Regions from separate parts of the Streptomyces sp. NPDC006368 genome, predicted to be linked through region 1. Evidence: riboswitches for the same ligand, from Rfam matches in the RefSeq annotation. Region 1 holds a riboswitch; each other region holds the start of a gene.
The links. Region 1 has a riboswitch for thiamine pyrophosphate ahead of ABZZ38_RS09275 (oxygenase MpaB family protein). Riboswitches for the same ligand answer to the same signal wherever they lie in the genome.
Positions count from the first base shown of each region.

Region 2: linked by a shared signal. The riboswitch ahead of thiC (phosphomethylpyrimidine synthase ThiC) and the one ahead of ABZZ38_RS09275 (oxygenase MpaB family protein) in region 1 are both predicted to bind thiamine pyrophosphate.
Region 3: linked by a shared signal. The riboswitch ahead of ABZZ38_RS21760 (thiamine ABC transporter substrate-binding protein) and the one ahead of ABZZ38_RS09275 (oxygenase MpaB family protein) in region 1 are both predicted to bind thiamine pyrophosphate.
Region 4: linked by a shared signal. The riboswitch ahead of thiO (glycine oxidase ThiO) and the one ahead of ABZZ38_RS09275 (oxygenase MpaB family protein) in region 1 are both predicted to bind thiamine pyrophosphate.

Region 1 is NZ_JBEXQK010000008.1:57,217-65,027, reverse strand. It holds gene ABZZ38_RS09285 (MFS transporter) at 1-998, shown strand, start outside; gene ABZZ38_RS09280 (RecQ family ATP-dependent DNA helicase) at 1,109-2,788, shown strand; TPP riboswitch at 2,912-3,045, shown strand; gene ABZZ38_RS09275 (oxygenase MpaB family protein) at 3,193-4,074, shown strand; gene ABZZ38_RS09270 (hypothetical protein) at 4,869-5,474, opposite strand; gene ABZZ38_RS09265 (hypothetical protein) at 5,893-6,288, opposite strand; gene ABZZ38_RS09260 (hypothetical protein) at 6,275-7,811, opposite strand, start outside.
Region 2 is NZ_JBEXQK010000015.1:94,890-102,700, reverse strand. It holds gene ABZZ38_RS14530 (helix-turn-helix domain-containing protein) at 1-71, shown strand, start outside; gene ABZZ38_RS14525 (SsgA family sporulation/cell division regulator) at 229-663, shown strand; gene ABZZ38_RS14520 (YibE/F family protein) at 728-2,062, opposite strand; TPP riboswitch at 2,134-2,268, shown strand; gene thiC (phosphomethylpyrimidine synthase ThiC) at 2,262-4,055, shown strand; gene ABZZ38_RS14510 (hypothetical protein) at 4,165-4,989, opposite strand; gene ABZZ38_RS14505 (metallophosphoesterase) at 5,149-6,225, opposite strand; gene ABZZ38_RS14500 (LacI family DNA-binding transcriptional regulator) at 6,435-7,541, opposite strand.
Region 3 is NZ_JBEXQK010000031.1:58,397-66,207, forward strand. It holds gene frr (ribosome recycling factor) at 1-459, shown strand, start outside; gene ABZZ38_RS21750 (phosphatidate cytidylyltransferase) at 459-1,610, shown strand; gene rlmN (23S rRNA (adenine(2503)-C(2))-methyltransferase RlmN) at 1,872-2,984, shown strand; TPP riboswitch at 3,014-3,139, shown strand; gene ABZZ38_RS21760 (thiamine ABC transporter substrate-binding protein) at 3,216-4,310, shown strand; gene ABZZ38_RS21765 (iron ABC transporter permease) at 4,346-5,959, shown strand; gene ABZZ38_RS21770 (ABC transporter ATP-binding protein) at 5,961-6,977, shown strand; gene ABZZ38_RS21775 (HAMP domain-containing sensor histidine kinase) at 6,984-7,811, opposite strand, start outside.
Region 4 is NZ_JBEXQK010000007.1:178,921-186,731, forward strand. It holds gene ABZZ38_RS08910 (deoxyribonuclease IV) at 1-174, opposite strand, end outside; gene pknB (Stk1 family PASTA domain-containing Ser/Thr kinase) at 181-2,109, opposite strand; gene ABZZ38_RS08920 (thiazole synthase) at 2,609-3,403, opposite strand; gene thiS (sulfur carrier protein ThiS) at 3,407-3,607, opposite strand; gene thiO (glycine oxidase ThiO) at 3,604-4,770, opposite strand; TPP riboswitch at 4,768-4,881, opposite strand; gene ABZZ38_RS08935 (hypothetical protein) at 4,933-5,292, shown strand; gene ABZZ38_RS08940 (FAD-dependent oxidoreductase) at 5,470-6,636, shown strand; gene ABZZ38_RS08945 (Rv2175c family DNA-binding protein) at 6,677-7,042, shown strand; gene thiE (thiamine phosphate synthase) at 7,142-7,795, shown strand.

The DNA.
Region 1 (7,811 bases):
CGCTCGTACTGCCGCAGAGCAAGAACTCCGCCGGTGACCGCCGCTTCGACGTCCTCGGAGTCGTCCTGCTGGCCGCCGGCCTCCTGGTCCTCGTCTTCGGCGTCGTCAAGGGCGAGACCTGGGGCTGGAGTTCGGGCCCGACCCTGGGCACACTCGCCGCCGGCCTGGTGGTCCTCCTGGTGTTCGGCTGGTACGAGACCCGGATCGGCCACGCCCTGCTGCCCATGCGCCTGTTCCGCAACCGGGCGCTCACCATCGGCACCGTCATCACCGCGGTCAACTTCTTCGCCCTGCTCGGCGTGATCTTCTTCGTCATGCTGTACCTCCAGAACGTCCGCGGCTTCACCCCCGTCGAGGCCGGCGTCCGCACCCTGCCGCTGAGCCTGGCGTCCGTGGTCGCCTCCCCGCTGGGGGCCAAGCTCACCGAGCGGTACGGCGCCCGGCTGACGATGCCGCTCGGCATGGTCCTCCAGGCCGGGGCGTCCTTCGCGATGCTCGGCTGGGGTGTGCACTCCTCGTACGCCCTGATGTGGCCGCCCTTCGTCGCGCTGGGTCTCGGCGTGGGCATGGTGATGGCCGCGTCCTCCGACGCGATCGTCGGCGGCGCCCCGGTCAGGGACGCCGGAGTGGCGGGCGGTCTGCAGGCCACGTCCCTGCAGGTCGGCGGCGCGCTCGGCACCTCGGTGCTGATCTCCCTGATCGGCAGCCGGGTCGGCACCACGCTGACCGGCGAACTGACCTCCGCCGGTGTGCCGGCGCCGCTCGCCCACGGGCTGTACGAGGCGAAGGACGCGGTCACCATGGGCGTGGCGCCGGTCTCCGGTGACCTGCCCGCGCAGGTGAGGACCGCGGTGGTGGAAGGCAGCGGCCAGGCCTTCATGAACGGCGTTCACACCGCCGCACTGGTCACCGGGGTGCTGTGCGTACTGGGCGCCCTCCTGGCGGCGGTCGGCGTACGGCGTACGGCGAGCGCGCCCGTCGGACTCACCGGGGTCTGACGGAGGCCCGGCGCCGGAAGCGCCGGGGGCCGGGCCGCCGGTGCGCGGCTCGGCCCCGCCGCGTGCCCCGGAGGAGTCGTCGGCGGGGTGTTGCGGGGTAGTCGGCCGTCATGAGCGATGCGAGCCCCCTGGAGCGGACCGCCACCGACGTGTTCGGGTGGGAGACCCTGCGGCCTGGACAGCTGACGGCGATGCGGGCGGTGCTGGACGGCCGCGACACCCTCGTGGTGATGCCGACCGGCGCCGGGAAGTCGGCGGTGTACCAGGTGGCCGGGCTCCGGCTGCCCGGTCCCACCGTCGTGGTCTCCCCCCTCATCGCCCTCCAGCGCGACCAGATCGCGGGGCTGCTCCGGCACCGGGTTCCGGAGGCCGTGGCGGTCAATTCCGCGCAGGGCGCCGGGGAGACCGAGGCGGCGTGGGAGGCGGTGCGGCGCGGGGACGCCGAGTACCTGTTCCTCTCGCCGGAGCAGCTCGCGAAGGACGAGGTGGTCGAGCGCCTGGCGGAGGCCGCGCCCTCCCTGTTCGTGGTGGACGAGGCCCAGTGCGTGGCCGCCTGGGGCCACGACTTCCGCCCCGACTACCTGCGTCTCGCCCCGGTCGTCGAGCGGCTGGGCCGGCCCACGCTGCTCGCGCTGACGGCCACCGCCGCTCCCCCGGTGCGTGAGGAGATCGTGCGGCGGCTGGGGATGAGGGAGGACGCCGTGTCGGTCGTGGCCGGTTTCGACCGGCCGAACATCACGCTGGAGGTGCGGCGGTTCCTGGAGGACCGGGACAAGCGCCGTGCGGTGGTGGAGCGCGCGGCGGCGGAGCCCAAGCCGGGCATCGTGTACACGGCGACGCGCCGGGACGCCGAGGAGTACGCGGCCGAACTCGCCGCGCTGGGCCTGTCCGCCGCCGCCTACCACGCCGGTCTGTCGGGCGACGAGCGCTCCCGGGTCCACGACGCCTTCCTGACCGGCGAGGCGGACGTGGTCGTGGCCACGTCGGCGTTCGGCATGGGCATCGACAAGGAGGACGTGCGGTTCGTGCTCCATGCCTCCGTGACGGGTTCGCTCGACGCGTACTACCAGGAGATCGGCCGGGCGGGCCGGGACGGTGGGCCCGCGGTCGCGGTGCTGCACTACCGGCCGCAGGACACCGGTCTGCAACGCCTCTTCGCCGCCCGTACGCCCGACGAGGAGACGGTCGGCGAGGTCGCCGAGCGGCTCCACGACCAGGACGGCCCGGTGCCGCTGGACGAGCTCGGCGCGGAGACGAACCTGTCACGCCGCCGGGTGACGGCCGCCGCGAACCTGCTGGAGCAGGCGGGGGCAGCCCGCACCGACGACGCCGGCGAGGTGCGCGCCCTCCCGGGCATGACGGCCGATGACGCCACCGCGCGGGCGGCGGAGGCGGCGGAGGCCCGCGGAAGGCTGGAGCGGTCGAGGCTGGAGATGGTGCGGGCGTACGCGGAGACGACGGGCTGCCGGCGTCGCTTCCTGCTCGGTTACTTCGGCGAGGCGTACGAACCCCCGTGCGGCCACTGCGATGTCTGCCTGTCCGACTCCCGCGACGGCTCGGCCGCCGAGGGGCTCCCGGTCCACGGTGACGCCGAACGGACACATCCCGCGGCCGGTTCGTATCCGCCGGGGACCCGGGTGCGGCACCGCGAGTGGGATGACGGCATGGTCATGAGCCAGGAGGGTGACCGGATCACCGTCCTGTTCGACTCCATGGGGTACCGGACGCTGTCCCTGGCGGCGATCACCGACCAGGCACTGCTCACCGTGCTCACGGATCCCTCCGGCTGAGCCACGCCCCTCACCATCCATATCCATGAAAAAAATCATGGTATAAGCCCTTTCATCCGGTCTGTGGAGGACTATGCTGATATCAGACCTGCGGGGCGAGCGAGGGAGTCCCACCGAAGTAGCCGACTCTGGCGGAGATGCCCGCTGGGGCCGACGTCGGCGGTCGGGCTGAGAGGCTGGAAGGTCCACGGACCGGAAGGCGACCCCCATCACCTGATCCGGACCATGCCGGCGAAGGGAGCCCGTCTCGTAGGTCGCCCGTACGACACGCGTGCACCACGAGCCCCGGGCCCGCGCCCCGGGGCTTTCGCATGTGCGAGGCCGGTCGGCACGCCGGACGAGGCCGCCCGCCGCCGCCTCCCGGACCTTGCGGCCGGGCCGGTCCCCGGGCGGATACTTGAAGCATGAACGTGGTGTCCGCGCCCGGCCTCGCCGAGCTGCGGGAGCGACTCGGCAGCACCCTGTTCACCCATGTCGCGGGTCCCGCCGGGCCGGTCAACCGCGCCCGTATCCACGGCACCCCGGGGCCCCGCTGGTTCGCACCGGACCGACCGATCCGTACGGTCCACGGCGACGCCGCGATGTTCATCGGCGGTGTGCGCGCCCTACTGCTCCAGTCCCTGCACCCGCTGGCCATGGCGGCCGTGGCGGCCCACTCCGGCTACCGTGGCGACCCCTGGGGGCGCCTCCAGCGCACCAGCACCTTCCTCGCCATGACGACCTACGGCGCCGCGGACGACGCACAGCGCGCGGTCGACCGCGTCCGGGCCGTGCACGACACGGTGAAAGGTGTCCTCGACACGGGCGAGCCCTACCATGCCGCCGACCCCCACCTGCTCGGCTGGGTGCACGCCGCGGAGGTCGACAGCTTCCTGTGCGCCCATCAACGCTACGGCGCGCACCCTCTCGACGCCGACGGCTGCGACGCCTACGTCGCCGACATGGCGCGCGTGGCGTCCGCGCTCGGCGTCCTCGACCCGCCGCGCGACCGGACGGACCTCGCCGACCGGCTGGCCTCCTACCGGCCGGAGCTGCGGGCCACCCCGGAGGCCCGCGAGGCCGCGCGTTTCATCCTGCTCCGCCCGCCCCTGCCGCCGATCGCCCGCGCCCCGTACACCGTCCTCGCCGCGAGCGCGGTGTCCACGCTCCCGCTGTGGGCGCGCGAGCCGCTCGGGCTGCCGCACGTGCCGGTCGTGGAGAAGACCTGTGTGCGGCTGGGCGGCCACGCCGTGACCAGGGCCATCCGGTGGGCCATGACCCCTCCCCCGCCCGCCGCCCCCGGCTGACCGGGCGATGAGGCGCGCGGAGCCCGGCGCGTCACACCGAGCCGCCCACCACCTCCAGAAGGTCCGACAGACGGCGCCGCCACTTGTGCGAGCGGCTGCAGTACAGCCGAAGGCCGCGCCTGCCCCGCGGCAGGAAGGGGCGACCGCACCACATGCACGGTCGCTGCCCGCCCGGATCCGTGTTCCCCGCTCTCCCCATGCTCATGATCGTAAGCCGGGTCACTCGTGCCGGTGGTCCCGGCCGGTAGCCCCCGGCGGACTCCGGCTCCGTGCGCGAAGCTGAGCGGATGCGCTCGCTCCTCCTGCCTCTCGCTCTCGCCCTCCTCCTCGGAACGGCGGGCTGCGTGTCCGTGCCCCCCGCCGCCACCCCCGGGCCCAACCGGCCGGCGCCGGCGGGCGATCCGGCTCCGGCCCCCGTGGTGCGCAGGCCACCGGCCGAACCCCCGGCGCGGGAAGAGCTGGCGACCACCGGTCCGCTCCCCACGCCCCGTACCGACCCGGTGCGTCGCGGCGGCGCGGCACGCGGCGAACGCCCCACGGCGGACAGGCGGGTCACCGTGGAGCCACCGCGCGGGCAGGCCGTGCGGCGCCCGGCCGCCGAGGGACGGACGGGTTCGAAGCGGCCCGTTCGGCCGCGCCCCGGCCCACCGGCGGCGCGGCCTCGGCCGACGTACGGCATGGCGGACCTGTGCAAAGCCTCACGGGGCGTGACCGACCCGTCGGTGACCGCGCTGTGCCGCGACAGCTTCGTCCGCTGACCGCGCGGTCCCCGGTGCCCGCCGGTGGCGGAGGCGTCACGGGGTCGGCGCGGCACCGGACGGGTAGAAGGTCGACAGCAACGTGTCCATGATCTCGCGCTGGCGGGGCCAGTCGGTGCTCGGTCCGGCCACCTGAGCCCCGTACACGGTGGTGTCCGGGGCCGTGAAGACGCGGTAGATGCCGCGCCGCCGGGTGCCGTCCGTGGCGTCGTGGGCGAACTCCACCTCGACCGCCGCGTCCGGGGCGTCGCCGACGGGTCCGAGTGCCGTCTCGACGTAGCCGGACCAGACCGACCTCACCGCCTGGGAGAACCCGCGCGCCGTCTCCAGCGGATCGGCGGGGCCGGGGACCGGGGTGATCTCCAGGAACGAGGCGTAGTCCGGCGCCTGGTAGGTGTGCGAGCTGCCGCTGAGCCGGTACGTCCAGTCCCGCGGGACCGCGACGCTGAGCCCGCCGGCATCGGTGGAGACGCGGTAGTCACCGGACGGCGCGGTCGGAGGGGCGGTGGGGAAGGCGGTCGAGGACGCGGCCGGGGAGGACGGGCCCGCCGTACCCGGCGAGCTGTCACCGGCCGCCGCCCACCGGACTCCTGCGGCGACGAGGACCGCTGCCACGGCGAGCCCCGCGGCGAGCGACGGCAACCGGTGTGCCCACCCCTCCGCGCCGTCGCCGCGGCCGGAGCCGGAGCCGCGGCCGGAGCCGAGGCCAGGGTGGGGGTCCTGGTCCTGGTCGTGGTCGGAAAGGGATCGCCCGGGGGGCCGCCAGGGAATCGGCGGCGGCGTCAACGGGCGCCTGAGGCCGGTGTGCCGCGGCCGGGCACCGGGCGACTCCGGACCCAGCCCGGGCGACTCCGGACCCAGCCCGGGCGACTCCGGACCGAGCCCGGGCGACTCCGGACCGAGCCCGGGCAGGCGCTCGGGCGCCCCGGCCGTCCCGGACGGGCCCCTCTCCTCCCCCACCACCCCGTGGTCATCCGCTTCGGCGGGCAAGGCCTCGTCCGGGTACTCCCAGCTCTGGGTGCCCACGTTCCATCGCACGGGCCACGCCGCCGGGTCCACCTCAACTGCCCAGCAGGGCCGCGACAGCGGTGGCGACCGCGCCGCCCGAGGCGAGGAGCTCCACCACGGGCGCCGCCGAGACGAGCGCGTCGCGCAGCCGGACGAGCCGGCCGGGCGTGATGGTGTCGCCGGACGCGATTCCCTCCTCCACCGACACCAGTTCCGCGTCGAGCACGGCCACCGGCTCACGCTCGGTCACCGCCGCCGTGAGCCGCGCCAGATCGGCGCGCAATTCGCGTACGGACGCCAGAAGTTCGGCCAGGTCCGCCTCGCGCGCGGCGCCGGACGCGCCGTTGACCGCACTGACCTGGTTGTGGTCGCCGACCGCGAAGGCGCTGCCGGTGACGGACCCTATGCGCACGGCCCTGTCGGGGCGCTCCGCCTCAGGACGTGTCACGTTTGGCCTCCCTCTCTCCCCCGGCCGTGCCGGTCGACGCGCTGACGGTGTTCCTGTCGCCGATGCCGACGGCGCTGTTGTGCACCGACTGGATGTAGACCGCCCCCTCGCCGAGGTGCACGGCCTTGCGTTCGAACTCCGTCGTCTGCCAGCCGGCCTCGTACAGCGCGAGCTGCACCCCGCGTGCCACCCGGTCCTGGACCGTCTTCAGGTATCGGTCGACGTCCATCGCCTGGAAGAGGGAGCTGTCGGGGTCCGAGCCCAGTTCGCGTACCGCGATCCCGGGCCCCTTGGGCGGCGCGCCGGAGTTCCCCGCGGTCTGTGCCTGCCAGACGTTCCGCACCCCCCGGGCGAGGGCGGCCAGCGACGTGCCGAGGCTCTGAGGCCCGTCCGCCAGGGCGCGCAGCCCGAGGCCGACGGCGTTGTCCCCGCAAAACCGCCTGAGGGCGCCGTCGGCCTCCCGGAACCGGCGCCGCACGGGGAGCAGCACATGCGGCGCGACCTCCAGCATGAGCATCCCGCCCTGTGTGTGCACCCGGACGAAGACGGTGACGACGATGTCCTCGTCCCAGCCGCCCACCCGGATCCGCAGGAAGTGGCGGCGCTTCTCGCCGCCCTCCTCGACGGCCGCGGCGCGGTGCTCCTCGAAGTCCTCCGGGTCGAGCGGCACGTCCTCCCGGTGGCGCAGTCCTTCGGCGGGCAGGAAGACGCACTCGTCGACGACGAGCTCGCGCAGCCGGTCCAGTACCTCGGCGGCGGTCCGCGGGGAGCGGCGCGGGGAGGGTACGCGCAGCGCCTCGACCAGGGGCACGATCCGGTGCAGGATCTCCTCGTTGTCGACCGCCTGGGGTTTGCGCTGTCCGAGGTCGGTGCGGGGCCGCAGCTCGACCGAGAGGTGCCATGGCCTGAACGGCACCCCGGCGCCGCAGAACGGGTTGGCCGTCGCGTACATCACGAGCGGCCAGTGCTGCTCGCCGCGGATCAGTTCCTGAACGAGCCGCAGCCGGGCGTCGCGGGTCCGCTCGGCCGGGTCGCGGGTGAGGTCGTGATGGTGTTCCCGGGACAGTGGTCCGGCCATCGTGCGGGCCAGGTGCTCGTGCCGCAGGCCGGCGAGCACCGCGAGGAGCAGGAGGAAGCCGAGGACGAGGTAGGGCAGGTGCGTCCAGTCGTCCTCCGGCTTGAAATAGAGCCTGGACCGCCGCTCCTCCGACAGCAGCCGGTACTGGAGATCGAGCAGGTCGGTCGCTTGGTGGACGAAGCTCACGAGCCGGTTGCGGATCAGGTCCCGGTCCGCCCGCACCAGTGGTGCCAGGGCCGTCGTCAGCAGGAGGAGTCCCAGCAGGACACGGGCGTACAGCTGGAGGAGGCGGGACACCAGGCGCAGGACCGGCGCCCTGTGGACGGTCCTCACCAGGCGGGCGGTCGCACTCAGCAGGAGGCACGGCAGCGCCAGGAGGACGGCGAAGAAGCCGTCGGTGACGAGTGTGGCCACCACCCACAGCCCCGCCGTGGCGGTGGACCAG
Region 2 (7,811 bases), on a different contig from region 1:
CCGCTGTTGACTGGCTGCGCGGGGAAGTGGGCAGCGTGCTGTATTCGCTCGCGTTCTCTATCAGTATCTGAAAACTCACTCCTTGTGATCCTCCAGTACCTCGACCACGATGACGATGACTCAAGAGGGGCGAGTAAGGATCAATAACCGGCCGTTTCGGGCCCGTCCTTCATCAGCTGTTGTTCAGGCTCTTGTTCATAAACTGCTTCATCCACTGCGGGGTACATGATGCGCGAGTCGGTGCAGGCCGAGGTCCTGATGAGTTTCGTCGTTTCGGAGGAGCTCTCCTTCAGAATCCCGGTCGAGCTCGGGTACGAGACGAAGGACCCGTACGCGGTCCGGATGACCTTCCATCTGCCCGGGGACGCGCCTGTGACGTGGGCGTTCGGGCGGGAGTTGCTGCTCGACGGGATCAACGCGCCCAGCGGCGACGGTGATGTGCACATCGCGCCGACCGGCCCCGAGGACCTGTCGGACGTCAGCATCCGCCTCCAGGTCGGCAGCGACCGGGCGCAGTTCCGGGCGAGCGCGCCGCCTCTGGTGGCGTTCCTCGACCGGACCGACAAGCTGGTGCCGCTGGGGCAGGAGTGCTCGCTCGGTGACTTCGAGCACCACTTGGAGGAGGCGCTCGGCCGGATCCTCGCCGAGGAGAACGCCGGCTGAACGACCGGCATCCCACGGATCCGCCGCCGGGTCCCGGCCGCGCGCGGGGGGCGGGGACGGGCCCTTACTTCCGGCGCCGCCTTCCCCGCCCGCCGCGTACCGCCGGGCCCGCGGCGGCGGGGCCCGGCCGGTCGGCGGAGACCACGAGGGCGGCCAGCGCGGTCGTGACCGGCACCGAGGCGACGAGCCCGATCGAACCGACCAGCGTGCGGACGATCTCCTCCGCCACGAGCTCGCTGTTGGCCACCGTCCCCACGCTGCTCTGCGCGATCGAGAAGAGCAGCAGCAGCGGAAGCGCCGCACCCGCGTACGCCAGCACCAGCGTGTTGACCACCGAGGCGATGTGGTCGCGGCCGATGCGGATACCGGCCCGGTACAGCGCTCGGGGGCCCATCTTCGGGTCCGCCTGGTGGAGCTCCCATACGGCCGAGGTCTGGGTGACCGTCACATCGTCCAGCACGCCGAGCGAGCCGATGATGACACCGGCGAGGAGCAGACCGGACATGTCGATGTTCGGGTAAAGACCGTGGATGAGGCCCGTGTTGTCGTCGGTGTTGCCGGAGAGTGACGCCCAGCCGATGAAGAGTGAGCCCAGCAGCCCGATCAGCAGCAGCGAGATCAGCGTGCCCAGCACCGCCACCGAGGTGCGGGCGGTCAGCCCGTGGCAGCTGTAGAGCGCGATCAGCATGATGGCGCTCGACCCCACCACCGCCACGACCAGCGGATTCGATCCCTGCAGGATGGCCGGCAGGATGAAGAGGGTCAGTACGGCGAAACTCACCGCGAGCGCGACGAGCGCCATCACCCCGCGCATCCGGCCGACGGCCACCACCGCCAGCGCGAAGATCGCGGCGAGCAGCGCCATCGGCACCTTGCGGATCACATCGGTGACGGAGTATTGCAGGTCACGCGGTGCGTCAGGGGCATACGCCACCACCACGCCCTGCCCCTCGTCCAGTTGACGGGGCGCGTCGGGCTGCACGATCTCGGTGAACCTGCGGCCCTTGTCCTGGCCCGTGGTGACCTCGACCGTCGCCTTCTCGCACTGGCCCTGCTGCGCGTTGACCGCCTCGCGCCCCTCGGGTGTCGTCGTGTCGCCGGTCGGCGGGACCTGCGCGGCGTTGACGTCCTTGCAGTCCACCTTCTCGACGCGGACGACCTCGCCCTGCTCGGTCTGCCGGTCGAAGCCGACACCGGTGCGCTCGTGCTCCGGTGCGCCGCCCGGCCAGAGCACGGCGAGACCGACCACCACCGCCGTGGCGAAGGGGATCAGCACGGCGGCGATGACCTTGCGCAGGTGCTGGGAGACGGGCGCGGCAGGGCCGTGGCTGTGCGCGTGACCGTGCGTCTGTCCGTGTGCCTGTCCGCTGGGCTCGGGGGTCTCATGTGGGGAAGTCACGGACCGATCATCGCAAGAACGGTGGGGGCCCTCTGTTCAGCGTGGCCGCAAGGACGCTAGCGTGGTGGCACCTTTGTACACGCGGGAGCTCGGAGCACCGGGCTGAGAGGGCGCTGACCTCCGTACGAGACGTACGGAAACGGCTGCGTCGACCGCCGAACCTGTTACCGGGTAATGCCGGCGTAGGGAGTAGGTCACGATGACCGTTCAGGACGCACGCACGCCTGCCTCGAACCAGAACGACGACGAGGCCGGGAAGTCCATCGGATGGCACAAGGGGTACATCGAGGGCTCACGCCCCGACCTCCGTGTGCCGGTCCGCAAGGTGCACCTCACCAACGGCAAGGACGTGACGCTGTACGACACGTCAGGGCCGTACACCGATCCGCATGTCGAGACGGACGTACGCCGCGGCCTGCCGCCGCTGCGCGAGAACTGGATCATCGGGCGGGGTGACACCGAGGAGTACGCCGGCCGTCCGGTTCGCCCCGAGGATGACGGGGTCAAGCACACCTCGCCGCGCGGGGGCCTGCGGAACCTCGACGCCGTCTTCCCCGGCCGGCCGCGCCAGCCGCGCCGTGGCCGCGACGGCCAGGCGGTGACGCAGCTCGCGTACGCGCGCCGCGGCGAGATCACCCCGGAGATGGAGTACGTCGCGCTCCGCGAGAACGTCTCCCCCGAGGTGGTGCGCGAGGAGATCGCGGCCGGCCGCGCCGTACTCCCGGCCAATGTGAACCACCCGGAGATCGAGCCGATGATCATCGGCAAGCGGTTCCTGGTGAAGGTCAACGCCAACATCGGCAACTCCGCCGTCACCTCCTCCATCGAGGAGGAGGTGGAGAAGATGACGTGGGCGACCCGCTGGGGCGCCGACACGGTCATGGACCTTTCCACCGGCCGCAACATCCACACCACCCGTGAGTGGGTGCTGCGCAACTCTCCCGTGCCGATCGGCACCGTGCCGCTCTACCAGGCGCTGGAGAAGGTCGACGGCAAGGCCGAGGAGCTGACCTGGGAGATCTACAAGGACACGGTCATCGAACAGGCCGAGCAGGGCGTCGACTACATGACGGTCCACGCGGGCGTGCTGCTGCGGTACGTGCCGCTGACCGCGCGTCGCAAGACCGGCATCGTCTCGCGCGGCGGCTCGATCATGGCCGCGTGGTGCCTGGCGCACCACAAGGAGTCGTTCCTGTACGAGAACTTCGAGGAGCTCTGCGAGATCCTCGCCGCGTACGACGTGACGTACTCCCTGGGTGACGGTCTGCGCCCCGGCTCCATCGCGGACGCCAACGACGAGGCGCAGTTCGCGGAGCTGCGCACGCTCGGTGAGCTGAACCGGATCGCCAAGCGGCACAACGTCCAGACGATGATCGAAGGCCCGGGCCACGTCCCGATGCACAAGATCAAGGAGAACATCGACCTGCAGCAGGAGATCTGCGAGGAGGCGCCGTTCTACACGCTCGGCCCGCTGACCACGGATGTGGCCCCGGCCTATGACCACATCACCTCCGGTATCGGCGCCGCGATGATCGCGTGGTGGGGCACCGCCATGCTCTGTTACGTCACGCCCAAGGAACACCTCGGCCTGCCCAACAAGGACGATGTGAAGACCGGCGTCATCACCTACAAGATCGCCGCGCACGCGGCCGACCTGGCCAAGGGGCACCCCGGGGCACAGGAGTGGGACGACGCGCTGTCGGACGCCCGGTTCGAATTCCGGTGGGAGGACCAGTTCAACCTGGCCCTCGACCCGGACACCGCCCGGGAGTACCACGATGAGACGCTGCCTGCCGAACCGGCCAAGACCGCGCACTTCTGCTCCATGTGCGGTCCGAAGTTCTGCTCGATGAAGATCAGCAGGAGCATCACGGAGCAGTTCGGCGGCGACCAGCCGGCGGGCACGGACTCGGAGATCGCGGAAGGGATGCTCCAGAAGTCCAAGGAGTTCGCGGCGTCCGGCAACAGGGTGTACCTCCCGATGGCCGACTGATCCGATCGGGCGCGTCGGCTGCGGTACTCCGCGTGAACGGATGTTTCACGTGAAACACCGACAGCCGACCGCGCCCCACGGCGCGTCGGTATGCCGGTGCGCCGGGAGATCAGTCCGGCTGGTGACCCGGTCCGCCGAAGTCCGGACTGGTGAAGTCGGGGCTGGTGAACGTGGGGCGGGCGGCTGCGCCGCCCTCGCTCGGGCTGGAGAAGTCCGGGCCGCTGTAACCGACCTTCGGCATCCGTCCGACCGGGCGCGGAGGAGCCCCGGAGGCAGGATCGGCACTGGGATCGGCCAGGGCGTCACGCAGGAAGGGCATGATGCCCCGTTCCAGGAGGGCGTGGCGCCACGCCTCTCTCGCCCGGGCGATCTCGTCGGGAAGCTCGCCGCCCGGTTCGTCGGCGGACACCTGGGTGGAGCTGTTGCGTAGCGCCGTGATGAGCAGGCCGATCGCGGCGACCAGGATGCCCAGGGCCGTGACCGCGGCGAAGAACCAGCCCGCGGCGAGCAGCGGATCCGCGAAGGACGGCGCCGGATCGAGCACTTTGAGCAGATATCCGACGAGCAGGAAGATGACCGCTGCGGTGCCGGCCAGCACGGGCGCCAGTACGGTCACCACGACCCCGAGACCGGCACCCGGGCCGGTCGCCGTTCCGTCATCGGAAGCGGACAGTACGGAATCGATGGCGGACAGACGCGAGGGCGTACGCGACTCCTCGCGCACCTGTACGAAGTGGTCGTACTCGGTGGCGGCGGCAGCGGTGATGATCGCCGTCGCGTTCAGTGCCATGGTGCGCAGTTGCTCGGCGTTGAGCCGCTGTCCGATCCCGGCGAGTTCCGGACGTTCGTGCGCATTGCGCAGTGCGTCGTCGAGGAGGCGCTCGTATTCGGAACGGTCCTCGGTCAGCAGGTGCGGAGCGCTTTTCATGTGCATCCCCCGATACTCCGTAGGGCCTGTTTGCCCGCGTGGAACGGGCAGTTGGGCGGAAACGGAGGAGAGCCTGCTACGGATAAGCCGATGGTAGAGCCGTTACGGCGGGGGGTGACAGAGGATTTCCGGAAATCGCCTGGCCCGGCTGCGCTGCGTGACGTCTCAGCCGCGCAAGGGGAGTTGGACGACCAGCAGCTTTCCGGCCATGGTGACACCGCCGTCCATGGCGATGGCGAGCCCGTCCGCGTACACATGCGGCCCTTCGACCGACGGGCCGGTGCCGTCCTCGCCGTCCTCCGAGCCGACCTCGCCCAGCAGGTAGGGGATCGGGCTGTGGCCGTGCACGACGCGCTGCCCGCCGTAGGCCGCCAGCAGCTCCCGCACGGCCGTGGGGCCGCCCTCGTCCCGGAAGGCGAAGCGCTTGGTGAGCTTGCGGAACAGGTCCCAGCACTCGTCGGCGTCGTTGCGGGTCAGGATCTCGTGGACGGTGTCGTTGACGTCCTCGATGGTGGAGCCGTACTCCAGGTAGGCGGTGGTGTCGGAGTGCAGCAGCAGGTGCCCGTCCTCCTCGACGACCGCGTCCAGCCGGGACATCCACTGGAGGTGGACGTCCTGGAGACGGTCCATGTCGCTCTTCTGGCCGCCGTTGAGCAGCCAGGCCGCCTGGAACGTGGCGGTGCCGGCACCGGAGTTCACCGGTGTGTCGCCGAACCGCTTGGCGCCGAACAGCAGCAGCTCGTGGTTGCCCATGAGGGCCTTGCAGTAGCCGCCCGCCGCCGCGGCCTCGGCGGAGAGCCGCATGACGAGGTCGATGACGCCGATTCCGTCCGGACCCCGGTCGGTGAAGTCGCCGAGGAACCACAGCCGGGCGTTGCCCGCGGCCCAGTGGCCATCGCCGTCGATCAGACCCTGCTGGTGCAGGGCGGCGAGGAGCTCGTCGAGATACCCGTGGACGTCGCCGACCACGTACAGCGGACCTGGGCCGCTCTCGGCGGCGGGCGCGGGGGCGGCCACCGGAGCCGTCTCCGGGTCCATGGACACCTGCACGGTGTCACCACGGTTGATCACCGGAAGGTCCCGCTCGGTGGGCGTGTACCCCTCCGGGAACTCGCCCTCGGGAAAAGCCTGGCCCGGGGGTGTGGCGTCACCCTGCACCGGCACCTGGGCGTACGGCGGTACGCGGAAGTCGCGCAACGTCGCCGTCCGCACCACGGGTCCTTGACCGGCCCCCTGAGTCATCGACCCCTCCACCACCGTCGCGACGCCCTACACCTGGCGGACCGGCCTGGTCGGGGCGGCCCGCGGTGTCGTCCGCCCATCATAGGAATGAGGCCCCAGCTGTGTGACGCACCAGGGGTGGTGAATCCGGGTGTGGTCCCGGGTTCACCGGTTGTTTTGCCCCAATTGGCAATGTCTGCCCCTGGTCGTCACCCCGGGCTGTTGTCGGTTCATTCCTGGGAGGGTGACCTGGGAGGGCTGACGGTGGTGCGTGTGGAGCGCCGCTGGGAGGACGTCCGGACGATGAGCTCGGTCGGTATGACCTGTTCGACCGGCCGGTCGCCGTCGACGCCCTCGATCGCGTCGATGAGCAACTGGACGACCGCGGTGCCGATCCGGCGCGGCTGGAGGGAGAGCGTCGTGACGGGCGGCTCGGTGGCGGCGTACACCGTCGACTCGCTGCAGCAGACCAGCAACAGGTCGTCCGGGACGCGCAGCCCGTACCGCCGGGCCGCCGCGAGCAGGTCGGTGCCGTTGGGGTCGAAGAGACCGTAGACGGCGTCGGGGCGGTCCGGGCGGGCCAGCAGCCGGTCGGCGGCGACGGCCCCGGCGCACGGGTCATGGGCCGGGTACGCCTCGTAGACCGGGTCCTGTCCGACACGCTCGCACCAGGTGAGGTACGCGGTGGTGGACAGGCGGGTGTACGTATCGGTGCTGGTGCCGGTGAGCAGGCCGATCCGGCGGGCGCCGGCGGCGGCGAGATGGTCGAGCAGATCGAGAACGGCGGCTTCGTGGTCGTTGTCGACCCAGGCGGTGACCGGGAGGGTGCCGGCGGGGCGGCCGTCGGAGACGACGGGCAGGCCCTGGCGGACGAGCTCGGTGACGACCGGATCGTGGTCGGAGGGGTCGATGACGACGGTGCCGTCGAGGGCGACGTTGGACCAGACGTCATGGCGTGAGGTGGCGGGCAGGATGACCAGGGCGTAGCCGCGGGCGAGCGCGGCGGAGGTGGCGGCCCTGGCCATCTCGGCGAAGTACGGGAATTCGGTGAAGGTGAAAGGTTCATCCCCGTAGGTCGTCACGGTCAGGCCGATGAGGCCGGACTTGCCGGTACGGAGCGTGCGGGCCGCGGCGGACGGGCGGTAGCCCAGCCGGTCGGCGACCTCGCGGACATGGCGGCGGGTGGCGTCCGGGAGCCGGCCCTTGCCGTTGAGCGCGTCGGAGACAGTCGTGATGGATACCCCGGCTGCGGCGGCCACGTCCCGGATGCCCGCTCGACCTTGCCGGCTTCCCCGGGTCTGTGCCCGGCTCACCTGGTGCTTCCCTGCTGCTGTCATGGCGAGCCGATAGTAGGGCGAGGGCGGACGGTTGGGCCGGTCGCATATGCAGCCGTTGACAGGCACGTTTCTGCATGGTCGCCACCCCCGAACAGCCTTGCAAACACAGGTAGTTGGGGGTTTGCGCACAGGGGCGCGTCTCGTCGGTACGCACGGTCCCGGCATATGTCGGACATCTCGGCGAGGTCTCAACTCACCACTACGGGGGACGCGCGCCACGGCGTGAGCCACCGGCGCGCGCCACCCCGGCGAGCGCTCCCCCTTCCGTTT
Region 3 (7,811 bases), on a different contig from region 1:
CCGGCCATGTTCAACAAGATCGTCGCCGACTACTACGGTGCGATCACGCCGATCAACCAGCTGGCGTCGTTCTCCGTGCCGGAGCCGCGCATGGCCGTGGTGACCCCGTTCGACAAGAGCGCGCTGCGCAACATCGAGCAGGCCATCCGCGACTCGGACCTCGGCGTCAACCCGAGCAACGACGGCAACATCATCCGGGTGGTGTTCCCCGAGCTGACCGAGGAGCGCCGCCGCGAGTACATCAAGGTCGCCAAGACCAAGGGCGAGGACGCCAAGATCTCGATCCGCTCCGTGCGCCGCAAGGCCAAGGAGACCATCGACAAGTTCGTCAAGGACGGCGAGGTCGGCGAGGACGAGGGCCGGCGTGCCGAGAAGGAGCTCGACGACACCACCGCGAAGTACGTCACGCAGGTGGACGAGCTGCTCAAGCACAAGGAAGCCGAGCTCCTCGAGGTCTGATGAACGACTCATCCTGGGGGACCCCGCCGAGAGGCGGTCACTGGGGTCCGCCCGACCAGGGGCTCGTTGCCGGGCACGCCCCGGCGACCCCGGCGGGTCCCGCATACGATGGGCGTGAGGCGCAGCAGACGCGGCCCATGCCCATCGTGCCGGACGTCCGGGACGCCCCGGACGCGCCCGGCGGATACCAGGACGACCACCGTGACCGGGGGACCGCTCCGCTGAGCGGTCCCCCGGTCCGTGACGAGATGCCGCAGGAGCCCATGCCCATCCCGCCGTCGGGAGCACCGCAGCCTCCGGAGCAGCCGGGCCCGCCGAACCGGCCGCAGCAGAAGAAGCGGGCCGGCCGGGACCTGCGGGCCGCCATAGGGGTCGGGGTCGGCCTCGGCGTGGTCATCCTCGCGTCGCTCTTCGTCGTCAAGGCCGTGTTCGTCGGCGTGATCGCGGTCGCGGTCGTCGTCGGACTGTGGGAGCTGACCTCCCGCCTCCAGGAGCGCAAGTCCATCAAGGTGCCGCTCGTGCCGCTCGCGGTCGGCGGCGCGGCGATGGTCGTGGCCGGTTACGTGCGGGGCGCGGAAGGCGCCTGGGTCGCCATGGCGCTCACCGCGCTGGCGGTGCTCGTCTGGCGCATGACCGAACCGCCCGAGGGCTACCTCAGGGACGTCACGGCGGGGCTTTTCGCCGCGTTCTACGTACCGTTCCTGGCGACGTTCGTGGCGCTGATGCTCACCGCGGACGACGGCCCGTGGCGGGTGCTCACCTTCCTCCTCCTGACGGTGGTCAGCGACACCGGCGCGTACGCGGTCGGCTGGCGCTTCGGCACGCACAAGCTGGCGCCGCGCATCAGCCCCGGCAAGACCCGCGAGGGGCTCCTGGGCGCGGTGACCTTCGCGATGGCGGCGGGCGCGCTGTGCATGGAGTTCGCGATCGACGGCGGCACCTGGTGGCAGGGCCTGCTGCTCGGCCTCGCGGTCGCGGCGAGCGCCACGCTCGGCGACCTCGGCGAATCCATGATCAAGCGCGACCTCGGCATCAAGGACATGGGCACGCTGCTCCCGGGCCACGGTGGCATCATGGACCGGCTCGACTCGCTGTTGCCGACGGCGCCGGTGGTGTGGTTGTTGCTGGTGGTCTTTGTCGGAGCGGGGTGACGGAGGGCCACGGTGCCAGGCGGCGGTAGCCGCGGATCGGCTCGGTATGGACCGGCTCGACTCGCTGTCGCCGACGGCGCCGGTGGTGTGGTTGTCGCTGGTGGTCTTCGTCGGAACAGGCTGAATCGGGATCCGGTTACCCTGGAAGGGCTCGTCGCGTCGAGGCGGCGGGCCCTTTCGGCCCCGCGCACCGCGGGGATCATCCGGTGAGGTCTCCCGGCTCAGGACCGCGGCCTCGTCTTTACTGAGGAGTACCAGGTCATGGCACGCCCCGTCCCGGGAGAACTGACATTCGTCGCGCCTCGCGGAGCCACGAAGCCCCCGCGTCACCTCGCCGATCTGACGCCCGCCGAGCGCAAGGAAGCCGTCGCCGCCATCGGCGAGAAGCCGTTCCGCGCCAAGCAGCTGTCCCAGCACTACTTCGCTCGGTACGCCCACGACCCGGCCCAGTGGACCGACATCCCCGCCGCGTCGCGCGAGAAGCTCGCCGCCGAGCTGCTGCCCGACCTGATGAGGGTCGTACGGCACATCTCGTGCGACGACGACACCACCCGCAAGACCCTGTGGCGGCTGCACGACGGCACGCTCGTCGAGTCGGTCCTCATGCGCTACCCGGACCGCGTGACGATGTGCATCTCGTCGCAGGCCGGCTGCGGTATGAACTGCCCCTTCTGCGCCACCGGCCAGGCCGGGCTCGACCGGAACCTGTCGACCGCCGAGATCGTGCACCAGATCGTCGACGGCATGCGGGCCCTGCGCGACGGCGAGGTCCCCGGGGGCCCGGCCCGCCTCTCCAACATCGTCTTCATGGGCATGGGCGAGCCGCTCGCGAACTACAAGCGGGTCGTCGGCGCCATTCGCCGCCTCACCGACCCCGAGCCCGACGGGCTCGGTCTCTCGCAGCGCGGCATCACCGTCTCCACCGTCGGCCTCGTCCCGGCCATGCTGCGCTTCGCCGACGAGGGCTTCAAGTGCCGCCTCGCCGTCTCGCTGCACGCCCCCGACGACGAGCTGCGCGACACCCTCGTCCCCGTCAACACGCGCTGGAAGGTCCGCGAGGTACTGGACGCCGCCTGGGAGTACGCCGAGAAGTCCGGCCGCCGCGTCTCCATCGAGTACGCGCTCATCCGCGACATCAACGACCAGGCCTGGCGCGGTGACCTGCTCGGCCGCCTCCTCAAGGGCAAGCGGGTACACGTCAACCTGATCCCGCTCAACCCGACCCCCGGGTCGAAGTGGACCGCGTCGCGCCCCGAGGACGAGAAGGCGTTCGTCGAGGCCATCGCCGCCCACGGCGTGCCCGTCACCGTCCGCGACACGCGCGGTCAGGAGATCGACGGCGCCTGTGGACAGCTCGCGGCGGCAGAGCGCTGACCTTGTAGTCTGGGCTCGAACACATCTGCATATTCCGACAGGGGAGCGCCACAGCGCTGAGAGTGCGGCACACGCTTGGGAACAAGCACGGCGGCTGCAGACCCTCTGAACCTCGCCCAGGTCATTCTGGGTAGGAAGTTCGGTCGTTACTCGAGCTGTTGCGCCCTGCCCACCCGCCCGACGGGTGGGCAGGGCCGCGTCTCTTCCTGGTCATACCCAGGAGGAATCTCAGTGAGCACCACCAAGAAGATCGCGGTCGGCACGCTGGCCGCCGCGCTGGGCGTCACCACGCTCACCGGCTGCGGCGGCGACTCGGACAAGGCGTCCGGCGACGGCGGTACGAAGTCGAAGACCGTGACCCTCGTCAGCCACGACTCCTTCAACGCCTCCCCGGCCGTCCTGAAGGAGTTCACCAAGCAGACCGGCTACACCGTCAAGGTCCTCAAGAGCGGCGACGCCGGCGAGGCCGTCAACAAGGCCGTCCTCACCAAGGGCGCCCCGCAGGGCGACGTCTTCTTCGGCGTCGACAACACCCTGCTCTCCCGCGCGCTCGACAACGGGCTCTTCGAACCGTACGAGGCGAAGGGCCTGGACCAGGTCCAGGACGCCGTGCAGCTCGACAAGGACAAGCACCGCGTCACCCCCGTGGACAGCGGCGACATCTGCGTCAACTACGACAAGAAGTACTTCGCCGACAAGAAGCTCGCGCCGCCGCAGACCTTCGACGACCTCGCCGAGCCCGCCTACAAGGACCTTCTCGTCGTCGAGAACCCGGAGCGGTCCTCGCCCGGCCTCGGCTTCCTGCTCGGTACGGCGGCCCAGTACGGCGACGGGGGCTGGCAGGACTACTGGAAGAAGCTGAAGGCCAACGGCGTCAAGGTCGTCGACAGCTGGGAGCTCGCCTACAACCAGGAGTTCTCCGGCTCCGCCGGCGGCAAGAAGGCCAAGGGCGACCGGCCGCTCGTCGTCTCCTACGCCTCCAGCCCGCCCGTCGAGGTGCTGTACGCCGACCCGCGGCCGGCCGAGGCGCCGACCGGGGTCTCCACCGGCACCTGCTTCCGGCAGACCGAGTTCGCCGGCCTGCTCACCGGCGCGAAGAACCCCGACGGCGGCAAGGCCCTCATCGACTTCCTGATCAGCGAGAAGTTCCAGGAGGACATGCCGCTGCAGATGTTCGTGAACCCGGTGATCAAGAACGCGACGCTGCCGGAGCTGTTCACCCGGCACGGCGCGACGGTCGACAAGCCGCACACCGTGGCCCCCGAGAAGATCGCCGAGAACCGTGACCAGTGGATCCAGTCGTGGTCCTCGCTCGTCCTGAAGTAAAGGACGTCAAGGGCGGGGCGCTGCGGGCGGGGCTCATGGCCCTGCCCGTGGTGTTCTTCGCCGTCTTCTTCGCCTACCCCGTCGCCGCGATCGTCGGGCGCGGCCTGAGGACGGACGGCGTTTGGCGGTTCGGGCGGCTCGGCGAGGTGCTGAGCCGCCCGGACATCCTGGACGTGCTGTGGTTCACCACCTGGCAGGCGTGCGCCTCGACGGCGCTGACCCTGCTGGTCGCGCTGCCCGGCGCGTACGTCCTCGCCCGCCTCGACTTCCCCGGCAAGCAGGTGCTGCGGGCCGTCGTCACCGTGCCGTTCGTGCTGCCGACCGTCGTCGTCGGAACCGCCTTCCTCGCGCTCGTCGGGCGCGGCGGGCTGCTCGACGAGCTGTGGGGCGTACGGCTGGACACCACCGTGTGGGCGATCCTCCTGGCCCACGTCTTCTTCAACTACGCCGTCGTCGTCCGCACGGTCGGCGGCCTGTGGGCGCAGCTCGACCCGCGGCAGGAGGAGGCGGCGCGGGTGCTGGGCGCCTCCCGGCTCGGGGCGTGGCGGCGCGTCACGCTGCCCGCGCTCGCCCCCGCCGTGGCCGCCGCCGCGCTGATGGTCTTCCTCTTCACGTACACCTCCTTCGGCATCGTCCAGATCCTCGGCGGGCCCGCGTACGCCACGCTGGAGGCGGAGATCTACCGGCAGACCGCGCAGCTGCTCGACCTGCCCACGGCGGCGGTGCTGACCCTGGTGCAGTTCGTGGCGGTGGGCGCGATCCTCGCGGTGCACACGCGGACGGTACGCGGACGGGAGACCGCGCTGAGGCTCGTGGACGCGGCGGGCACCGCCCGCAGGCCCCGGGGGGCCGGGCAGTGGGCGCTGCTCGGCGCCGTGCTGCTCACTGTGGCGCTGCTGCTCCTGCTGCCACTGGCGGTCCTCGTCGCACGGTCCTTCGGCGGGCCGGACGGGCTCACGTACTACCGGGCGCTCCAGGACGCCGGCGCGGGTGGCGGGACCTTCCTCGTACCGCCGGTGGAGGCCATCGGCAACTCGCTCCGGTACGCGCTCGCCGCGACCGCCATCGCGCTCGTGATCGGCGGGCTGGCGGCGGCCGCGGTGACCCGGCGGCGGGCCGGGCGGCTCGTACGCGGCTTCGACGCGCTGCTGATGCTGCCGCTGGGCGTGTCCGCCGTCACCGTCGGCTTCGGCTTCCTCATCACGCTGGACGAGCCGCCGCTGGATCTGCGCTCGTCGTGGATCCTGGTGCCGCTCGCCCAGGCGCTGGTCGGCGTCCCCTTCGTCGTACGGACCATGCTGCCCGTGCTGCGCGCGGTGGACGCGCGGCTGCGTGAGGCGGCGTCGGTGCTCGGCGCGTCGCCGTGGCGCGTGTGGCGCGAGGTGGACCTGCCGCTGGTGCGACGGGCGCTGCTGGTGGCCGCCGGGTTCGCCTTCGCCGTGTCCCTGGGGGAGTTCGGCGCCACCGTGTTCATCGCCCGGCCCGACAACCCGACGCTGCCGGTGGCCGTGGCGCGGCTCCTCGGCCGGCCCGGCGAGCTCAACTACGGCCAGGCCATGGCCCTGTCGACCATCCTGATGGTGGTGTGCGCGGTGGCGCTGCTGCTGCTCGAACGCATCCGTCCGACCGAACGCTCCGGAGAGTTCTGACATGCTGCGTCTTGACGGCGTGACCGTACGGTTCGGATCGCGCACCGCGCTCGACGCGGTGTCGCTGGACGTCGCCGACCACGAGATCGTGTGCGTGCTCGGCCCGAGCGGCAGCGGCAAGTCGACCCTGCTGCGGGTCGTCGCGGGTCTTGAGCCGGTGGACGCCGGGCGGGTGCTGCTCGGCGGCGCCGACCAGGCGGGCGTGCCCGTGCACCGGCGCGGCGTGGGGCTGATGTTCCAGGACCACCAGCTGTTCCCACAGCGGGACGTGGGCGGCAACGTCGCGTTCGGGCTGCGCATGCGGGGCGAGTCGCGGCGGGAACAGGCCGACCGGGTGCGGGAGTTGCTGGATCTCGTCGGGTTGCCGGGCGCCGAACGGCGCTCCGTGGCCGCCCTCTCCGGCGGTGAGCAGCAGCGCGTCGCCCTGGCCCGCGCGCTCGCCCCCAGCCCCCGGCTGCTCATGCTCGACGAGCCGCTCGGCCAGCTCGACCGGGGGCTGCGCGAACGGCTCGTGGGTGAACTGCGGCATCTGTTCGCACGGCTCGGTACGACGGTGCTCGCCGTCACGCACGACCAGGGCGAGGCGTTCGCGCTGGCCGACCGGGTCGTGGTCATGCGGGACGGGCGCGTCGAGCAGAGCGGCACCCCGCTGGACGTGTGGCAGCGACCGTCCTCCGAGTTCGTCGCCCGTTTCCTCGGCTTCGACAACGTGGCCGAGGCGACGGTGAGCGGCGACGCCGCCGCCACCGCGTGGGGCGAGGTCCCGGTACCCACCGGTACGCCGCAGGGCGCCGCGCGGCTGCTGGTGCGGCCCGCCGGGGTTCGGCTCGGAGACCCGGCCGAGGGGCTGCGGTGCACGGTCGACGGGCGTACGTTCCGGGGCCACCACGTCGCGGTACGGCTCCGCCCGGACGCCGGCCCGCTCCTGGAGGCGGAGTGCGCGCTGCGCGACGCGCCGGAGGAGGGGGCGGTGGTCGGGGTGACGTTCGCGGCCCACGAGGTGGTGGTGCTGGACTGACGGGCGTCAGCCCCCGGGAGGCTCGTCGGGCACGTTGCGCCGCGCGTCGTCCCGTACCGACGCCGACAGGTCCAGTACGGCGCAGGCACCGCCGCCTTCCGGGTTCGTGAACGTCAGCCGGGCGCCCAGCACCCGCGCCTGACCGGCGGCGATCGTCATTCCGAGGCCGAGCCCGGTGCCGACCGCGCCGGTCTGGAAGCGCCGGGGCCCGTGCGCCAGCAGGTGCTCGGGGAAGCCGGCGCCCCGGTCGCGGACCCGGACCGCGCCGCCCTCGACCTCCACCACGACCGGCGCGGAGCCGTGCCGCAGGGCGTTGCTGACCAGGTTCGCGAGGACCCGCTCCACCCGCCGCGCGTCGGTCTCCACCAGCGCGTCGGCAACGATGTCAAGGCGTACGTCCTGGCCCGTCTCGGCCGCCCGGATCGCACGCCGGGCGAGGCCCCCCAGCTCCACCAGCCGTACGTCGGCCTCCTCGCCGCCGTTGTCGAGGCGGGCGACCTCAAGGACGTCCTCCATCAAATCCCGCATCCGCGCGACCCGTTCCCTCACCATCGACTCGGCCCTGCCGTCCGGGAGCAGCCCGGCAGCGGCGACCAGCCCCGCGACGGGCGTGCGCAGCTCGTGCGCGATGTTCGCCGTCACCTGGCGCTCCGCGCGCAGCCGCTCCGCCAGCGCGTCCGCCATGGTGTTCACGGCCCGGGTGAGGGTGGTGATCTCGTCCCGCCCCGACTGGGGGAGCCGGGCCTCCAGGTCGCCGCCGGTGATCTGCTCGGCCCGCCGCGCCGACAGGCGCAGCCGCCGGCCCAGCCGGGTCGCGAGCAGCAGGCCGATGAG
Region 4 (7,811 bases), on a different contig from region 1:
GCACTCCGCGCGGAACAGCTCGTCCTGCGCGGGGTTCCCGGCGGGCGTCGCCCAGCCGCGCGGATTGGCGACGAAGACCTGGACGGTTTCGGCGCCCAGCTCGCGGGCGTACGAGAGGCCGGTCCTGGCGAGGCCGCCGGCCACGGGGACATGGCCGCCGACGGGGTTGCGCATGTGTGGTCAGATTCCCTTGGTCTTGATGGTGATGGTGCTGCCCTCGGGCGCCTGCTCGCCGCCCTCGACCGACTGGCCGCTCACGGTGTCACCGAGGAACGGGAAGGTCTTCTCGACCTTCACCTGGAAGCCGGCCGCCTCCAGCTCGCGCCGGGCGTCGTCGACCTGGTCCCCGGTGACGTCCGGGACGTCGACCATGCGGGGGCCCTTGGAGACGGTCAGTGTGATCGTGTCGCCCTTGGCCGCCTTGCCGCCCTCCGCCGGGCTCTGCCGGGCGACGGCGCCCGCGTCCTCGGGGGAGTGGACCCTGTCGGCCGCGAGCTGCACGGCGAAACCGGCGTCCTCCAGCGTACGGGTGGCGACCTCGACCGGGTCACCGGTCACGTCGGGGACGTCGACGGGGGCGCCCTTGCTGACGACGAGGGTGACGGCGGAGTCGGGGGCGCGCTCGGTGCCGGGCTCCGGGTCGGTGCTGATGACCGAGCCCTGCCCGATCTCCTGGCTGAACGCCTTGGTGACGACCCCCGGGGCCAGGCCCGCCCTGGTCAGCTCCCGCCTGGCCTCGGCCAGCGGCTTGCCCTTGAGGTCGGGGACCTTCACGACCTCGGGGCCGCGGGAGACGGTGAGCGTCACGGAGCCGTTGCCACGGATCCGCTCGCCGGGGGCGGGGTCGGTGGCCATGATCGTGCCGCGCTCATAGGCGCTGCTGAAGTCACGCCTGACGCGTTTCACGTCGAGCCCGGCGTCCGCGAGCCGCTGCTCCGCCTGGGCCTGGGGCCGGCCCAGGACCGGTGGGACGCGCGTGAACTGTCCGGAGTTGATGTACCAGACACCCGCCCCGACGCAGAGGACGAGGAGGACGGCGACCAGCGCCGTGACGGGGCCGCGGCCGGGTCTGCGGCGGGGCGCCGCGTGCGGCGGGCGCACCGGCTGCCCCTCGTGCCGTGCGGGCATCTCCAGGCGGCTGGTGTGCCGCACGGCCTCCTGCGGGCTCGGCAGGGGCCGCGCGATCACGCTCGTCACGTTCTCGGAGCCGACGTCACCGCCCTCGGTGGCCCGTGCCCGCGGCGGGACGAGGTCGAGCTGTTCGTCGCCGAGCGCGGCGCGGGCCTCGCGGGTCTGCGCGAGGAGCGCCACGGCGTCGTGCGGGCGGACCTCCGGGTTGCGGGCGGTGGCGCTCGCCACCAGCTCGTCCAGCTCGACGGCGAGCCCGGGGGCGGCGGCGGACGGTGGCGGCACATCGGCGTTCAGGTGCCGGTAGAGGACCTGGGCGGGCGTGTCACCCGAGTGCGGCTTGGCGCCGGTCAGCATTTCGTACAGGACGACCCCGCACGCGTACACATCGGCGCGGGTGTCGGCGGTGCCGTGCTCGATCTGCTCCGGCGCCAGGTAGGAGACGGTGCCGAGGACGGAGCCGGTGGTGTTGGTGGCGGCGCCGACGGCCCGTACGAGACCGAAGTCGGCGACCTTGACCCGGCCGTCGTCGCCTATCAGGACGTTCTCCGGCTTCATGTCCCGGTGCACGAACCCGGCCAGGTGTGCGGCGCCGAGCGCGGCGAGCACCGGCTCCAGGATGTCGAGCGCGGCCCGCGGCTGGAGCGCGCCCCGCTCGCGCAGCACGTCGCGCAGGGTGCACCCGGCGACGTACTCCATCGCCAGGTAGACGTACGCCCCGTCGGCGCCCTGATCGAAGACCCCGACCACGTTCGGGTGGGACAGGCGCGCGACGGACTTGGCCTCGCGGATGAACCGCTCGACGAAGGTCGCGTCCGTCGCGAGGGCGGGGTGCATCACCTTCAGCGCGAGCACCCGGTCGAGCCGGGTGTCCAGCGCCCGGTACACCGTGGCCATGCCCCCGACGGCGATGCGCGCCTCGACTCGGTAGCGGCCGTCGAGCAGCTGGCCCACGAGCGGGTCGTGCAGGGTCGTATCCACCCGCACGAGTCTACGAGCCCCCGCCGACACCCCCGCCGCGCCTGTGCACGCACCGCGACGACTGCAGCCGACCTGTGACACCCCGGCCGTGCCCCGGCCCGCACGGGCGCCGGGGCGGCAACGGACGGACGGCCCCGGCCATCGCGGCCCGCGCCGTGGCGTCGCGCTCGGGGGCGCGGCCCGCACGAACGACCGCCGCGCCGGCGGATGGGCTCAGGCCGCCGCCGCGCCATGGCGTCGCCACTCGGGGCCGACCGCTCGGGGGCCCGGGGCGCCCGAGCGGCGCCGGCCCGGGTCGCGGCCTTCGCGTGGCGGGCCGGCGGGTACGGCCTCCCGGGTTCGGCGAGCCCGCGAGCGGGCCGGCGGGTCGGAGGCGCCGAGCGCGCGGCGCGCTGCCGCGGGCGGGCGGGGGCGGGGCGCCGGCCCCACGGACGAACACCCCCATGGGACCCGGGGACGGAGACCCCGTAGCAAAGGGCGCGGGGCGCCGGGGAACGCGTCAGAACGCCGGGCGTTCCGGGTCCAGCACCGCCCGCCCCTCCACCGGCGAGGACGCCGCCGCGAAGTGCCGTCGCGGAATGCGTCCCGCCCGGTACGCCAGCCGCCCCGCCCCGACCGCGTGCCGCATCGCCTCGGCCATCAGCACCGGCTCCTGCGCACGGGTCACCGCCGACGCCAGCATCACCGCCGCGCACCCCAGCTCCATGGCCAGCGCCGCGTCGGACGCGGTGCCGGCGCCCGCGTCCAGGATCACCGGCACGCGCGCGTGCTCGACGATCAGCTGGAAGTTGTGCGGGTTGCGGATCCCGAGCCCCGAGCCGATCGGCGATCCGAGCGGCATGATCGCGGCGCAGCCGACGTCCTCCAGCTTGCGCGCCAGCACCGGGTCGTCGTTCGTGTAGGGCAGGACCGTGAAGCCGTCGTCGACGAGGGTCTCCGCCGCGTCGAGCAGTTCGATGGGGTCGGGCAGCAGCGTCCGCTCGTCGGCGACGACCTCCAGCTTGATCCAGTCCGTTCCGAGCGCCTCCCGCGCGAGCCGGGCCGTCAGCACGGCCTCGCCCGCGGTGAAGCAGCCGGCCGTGTTCGGCAGGACACGGATGCCCAGCTTGTCGAGGACGGACAGGACCGAACCCTGGACGGTCGGGTCGAGGCGGCGCATCGCCACGGTCGTCAGTTCGGTGCCGCTGGCCGCGAGGGAGCGCTCCAGGACGTCGAGGCTGGGCGCCCCGCCCGTACCCATGATCAGCCGGGAGTCGAAGGTGGTCCCGGCGATGGTCAGACGGTCGTCGGCCATGGTTCAGCCCCCCTGGACCGCGGTGAGGACCTCGACCCGGTCGCCCTCGTCGAGCAGGGTCCCGGCCCACTGGCCGCGCGGCACGACCGTCTCGTTGACGGCGGCGGCGACACCGGACGGCGCGGTGGTGAGGGTGGCGACCAGGGCGTCGAGCGTGGTGGGGCCAGCGAGCCGCCGGGCCTCGCCGTTCACGGAGACGTTCATGACACTCCTACCGGGGAGAGGGACGGGAAACGGGCGGGGGCGAAGGCGCGGGCCTCCTGAGGGAGCTCCCCGGTGGTCAGCACCTCGGCCATCACGTCACCCGTGACGGGCGTCAGCAGCACCCCGTTGCGGTAGTGCCCGGTCGCCAGGTGCAGCCCGGGCAGCGCGGTCGGGCCGAGCAGCGGCGCGTTGTCGGGGGAGCCGGGCCGCAGCCCCGCGCGGGTCTCGGTCAGCGGCAGCTCGGTGATGCCCGGCACCAGCTCATGGGCGTCGCGCAGCAGCTCGTACACCCCGCCGGCCGTGACCGTCGTGTCCCAGCCGAGCTCCTCGCTGGTCGCGCCGAGGACGAGCTCGCCGTTCGCGCGCGGCACCAGATAGACGTGGCTGCCGCGCACCACCGCGCGGACCGTCCGCGACAGGAACGGCGCGTACGCGGGAGGCACCGTCAGCCGCAGCACCTGCCCCTTGACCGGCCGCACCGGCGGCAGCACGTCGTCCGGTACGCCGTCGAGCCTGCCGCTCAGGCTCCCCGCCGCCAGCACCACCTGTCCGGCGGCCAGCTCCCCCCCGTCGCGGAGGCCGGCGCCCGCCGCCCGGTGCCGTACCACCAGCAGCCGGTCCGCCCAGGTGCGGTGGAAGTCCACCCCGGCCCGCTCGCACGCGGCGACCAGCGCCGCCGCGAGCCGCCGCGGATCGACCTGGTGGTCGCCGTCCACCCGCAGCCCGCCGCGCACGCCCGGCGCGAGCATGGGCTCCAGACGCCGGCATTCGCGCCCGCTCAGCCACTCGGACTCCAGGCCCGAGCGGCTCTGCAGCGCGTGCAGCTCCCGCAGGTGCGCGCGGTCGTCGGCGTCCAGGGCGACGGCGAGCGTGCCGCACGCGCGGTAGCCGACGTCCGCCCCGCCCGCCGCGTCCTGGAGCTCGGCGACGAAGCCGGGGTAGCGGCGCGCCGACGCCAGGTTGAGGCCGAGGAGGGTCTCCTCGCCGTAGTGGAGCTCGGTGACCGCGGCGAGCATGCCCGCCGCCACCCGGGCGGCCCCGCCGCCCGGCTCGGGATCGACGACGGCGGTGCGCAACCCCCGCTGCGCCGCCCGCCAGGCCGTGACCAGGCCGATGATTCCGCCCCCGATGACGAGGACATCCGGTCTCGTACGTGGATGCATGGGCGTCCAGCCCCTCCCTTCGCCGGCATGACCCGGATCAGGTTCGTACGGTCGGAGGCCGTCCCAGCCTCCCTCTCAGCCCAGTGCGTCCGGGCTCCCGCGAGTGCTCTACGGTGGCCAGACTAACCCCACCCCTCAACTCTCAGTAGGGGAGCCCTCGCAGTGGCCCGCTCGCTCGGCGGCCTCGTCCTCGCTCCCGTCGCCGACCGATCGCCGGGACAGGTCGGTACGCGGACCCGCTTCGCCTACCACGAGCAGGACGGCCGGATCCGGGCGGAGTACGCGGGCGGCGACGTCGTACGCGGACAGCTCGCCGGCACGCGCGCGGGGGACCGGCTCGACTTCCGGTACGTGCAGCTCGAGCGCGACGGAGGGACGGCGTCCGGGCACTGCGTCTCCACGGTGGTGGACCTTCCGGACGGCCGCGTTCGGCTGGAGGAGGCCTGGGAATGGGAGTCGCAGGAGGGGAGCGGCACGAGCGTCGTCGAGCAGCTACTTCCTGACGTCACGTCAGCTACGTAAGGTGATCGGGTGAGCGAGCGTATGAATGCAGACCGGCCGCGTGACGAGGGACTGCCGGGCGAGGCACCCGCGGCGGGAGGTCCCGCGACGGGAGGCCCCGTCGCGGGCGGGGCGGCGGACGGGTCGGCGGCGGACGGGTCGGCGGCCGGGCGGCGTGTCGTCGTCGTCGGCGCGGGGATGGCCGGCGTGCAGACCGCCGTCGCGCTGCGCGAGCAGGGCTTCGCCGGCCCGCTGCTGCTGATCGGCGCCGAGCCGCACCAGCCGTACGACCGGCCACCGCTGTCCAAGGCGGTGCTGCTGGGCACGGCGGAGGGCTCGGCCTTCGAGGTGGACTTCGAGGCCCTCGGCATCGAACTGCGCCTCGGCCTGGAGGTCACCGGACTGCGCCCCGACGCGCACGAGATCGACACCGAGGCCGGCCCCGTGCCCTACGACGTCCTGGTCGTGGCGACGGGCGCCGTGCCCCTCGCGCTGCCCGGCTGCGAGGGCGTCCCCGGCGTCCACCTGCTGCGCACCCTGGACGACGCCGAACGGCTGCGCCCCGTCCTGGTCGACAAGCACGACATCGTGGTCGTCGGCGCCGGCTGGATCGGCGCCGAGTTCACGACGGCCGCGCGCGAGGCGGGGTGCGCGGTGACCGTCGTCGAGGCCGCCGACCGGCCGCTCGCGGGCGCGCTGCCCGCCGAGGCCGCCGCCCCGATGGCCGCCTGGTACGAGGAGAACGGCGCCCAGCTCCTCACGCACGCACGCGTGGCCCGTGTCGAGCCCGGCGAGGTGGCCCTGGAGGACGGCAGGCTGCTGCCGGCCGGGGCCGTGGTCGTCGGCATCGGCGCCCGCCCCGCCACCGACTGGCTCGCCGGTTCGGGCGTCACGCTCGACGAGGCCGGCGCGATCGTCGCCGACGACCATCTGCGCACGTCGGTGCCCGATGTGTACGCCGTCGGGGACTGCGCCTCCTTCCCCTCCGCCCGCTACGGCGAGCGGCTGCTGGTGCACCACTGGGACAACGCCCTCCAGGGGCCGCGCACGGTCGCCGCCGCCATCGTGGGCGAGGTGCCGCGCGCGTACGACCCGGTGCCGTACTTCTGGTCCGAGCAGTTCGGCCGCTTCGTGCAGTACGCCGGCCATCACGCGTCGGCCGACGCGATGGTGTGGCGGGGCGACCCGGCCGGCGCCTCCTGGTCGGTGGTGTGGCTGCGTGACGGTGCCCTGGTGGCGCTGCTGGCGGTCGGCCGGCCGCGTGATCTGGCGCAGGGGCGCAAGCTGATCGAATCGGGCGAGCCGCTCGACCCGGCGCGCGTCGCGGACCCCTCCGTCCCCCTGAAGGCCGCAGCACGGGCGTAGCCGGGTACCGAGTGTCAGTCCGGGATGGCACGCTTGTCCCGTGACCGAGATTGACGCAAAGATCGATGCTCTCGTCCCTGCCTGGCTCCACCTGCCCGACATCGCGGAAATGCTGAATGTCGAGGTGACGCGTGTGCGCCAGCTGGTCAAGGAGGGCCAGCTGATCGCCGTGCGGCGCGGTGAGAACCGGACGCTGCAGGTGCCCGCCGCCTTCATCAAGGACGGCAAGGTCGTCAAGGGTCTCGCGGGGACCCTGACGCTGCTGAAGGACGACGGCTTCACCGACGAAGAGATGCTGGAGTGGCTTTTCACTCCCGACCCGACCCTGCCGGGCACGCCCGTGCAGGCGCTCAGCGAGAATCGCGGCACGGAGGTGAAGCGCCGCGCCCAGGCGCTCGCCGTCTGACGCACTGAACCGACACCGACACCAGGTGGTGTACGGGCCGGGCCGGGCCGTCGTTGCCCGGGCCCGGCCCGCACACCACCGCACCCGGGGGGAACACCCATGTCCACCGCACGCGCGCTCCTGTCCGACGCCCGGCTCTACCTGTGCACGGACGCCCGCAGGCGGCAGGGTGACCTCCCCGCGTTCCTGGACGCCGTGCTCTCCTCGGGCGTGGACATCGTCCAGCTGCGCGACAAGGGCATGGAGGCCGGCGAGGAACTGGAGCACCTGGCGGTGTTCGCGGACGCCTGCCGCCGCCACGGCAAGCTGCTCGCGGTGAACGACCGGGCCGACGTGGCGCACGCCATCGGCTCCGACGTCCTGCACCTGGGCCAGGGCGACCTGCCGGTCCCCGCGGCCCGCGCCATCCTGGGCGAGCGGATCCTGATCGGCCGCTCCACGCACGCCGAGGCGGAGGTGGACGTGGCGGCCGCCGAGCCGGGCGTCGACTACTTCTGCACGGGACCGTGCTGGCCCACGCCCACCAAGCCGGGGCGTTACGCGCCGGGGCTGGACCTCGTGCGGTACGCCGCCTCGCTGGGCCAGGAGCGGCCCTGGTTCGCGATCGGCGGCATCGACGCGGGCAACCTGGACGAGGTATTGGACGCCGGTGCCCGCAGGATCGTCGTCGTACGGGCGATCACCGAGGCCGACGACCCGGCGTCGGCCACCGCCGCCCTGGCCGAGCGGATACGCGAGCGCGCCGCCGCCTGACCGTGTCGGAGCGGCC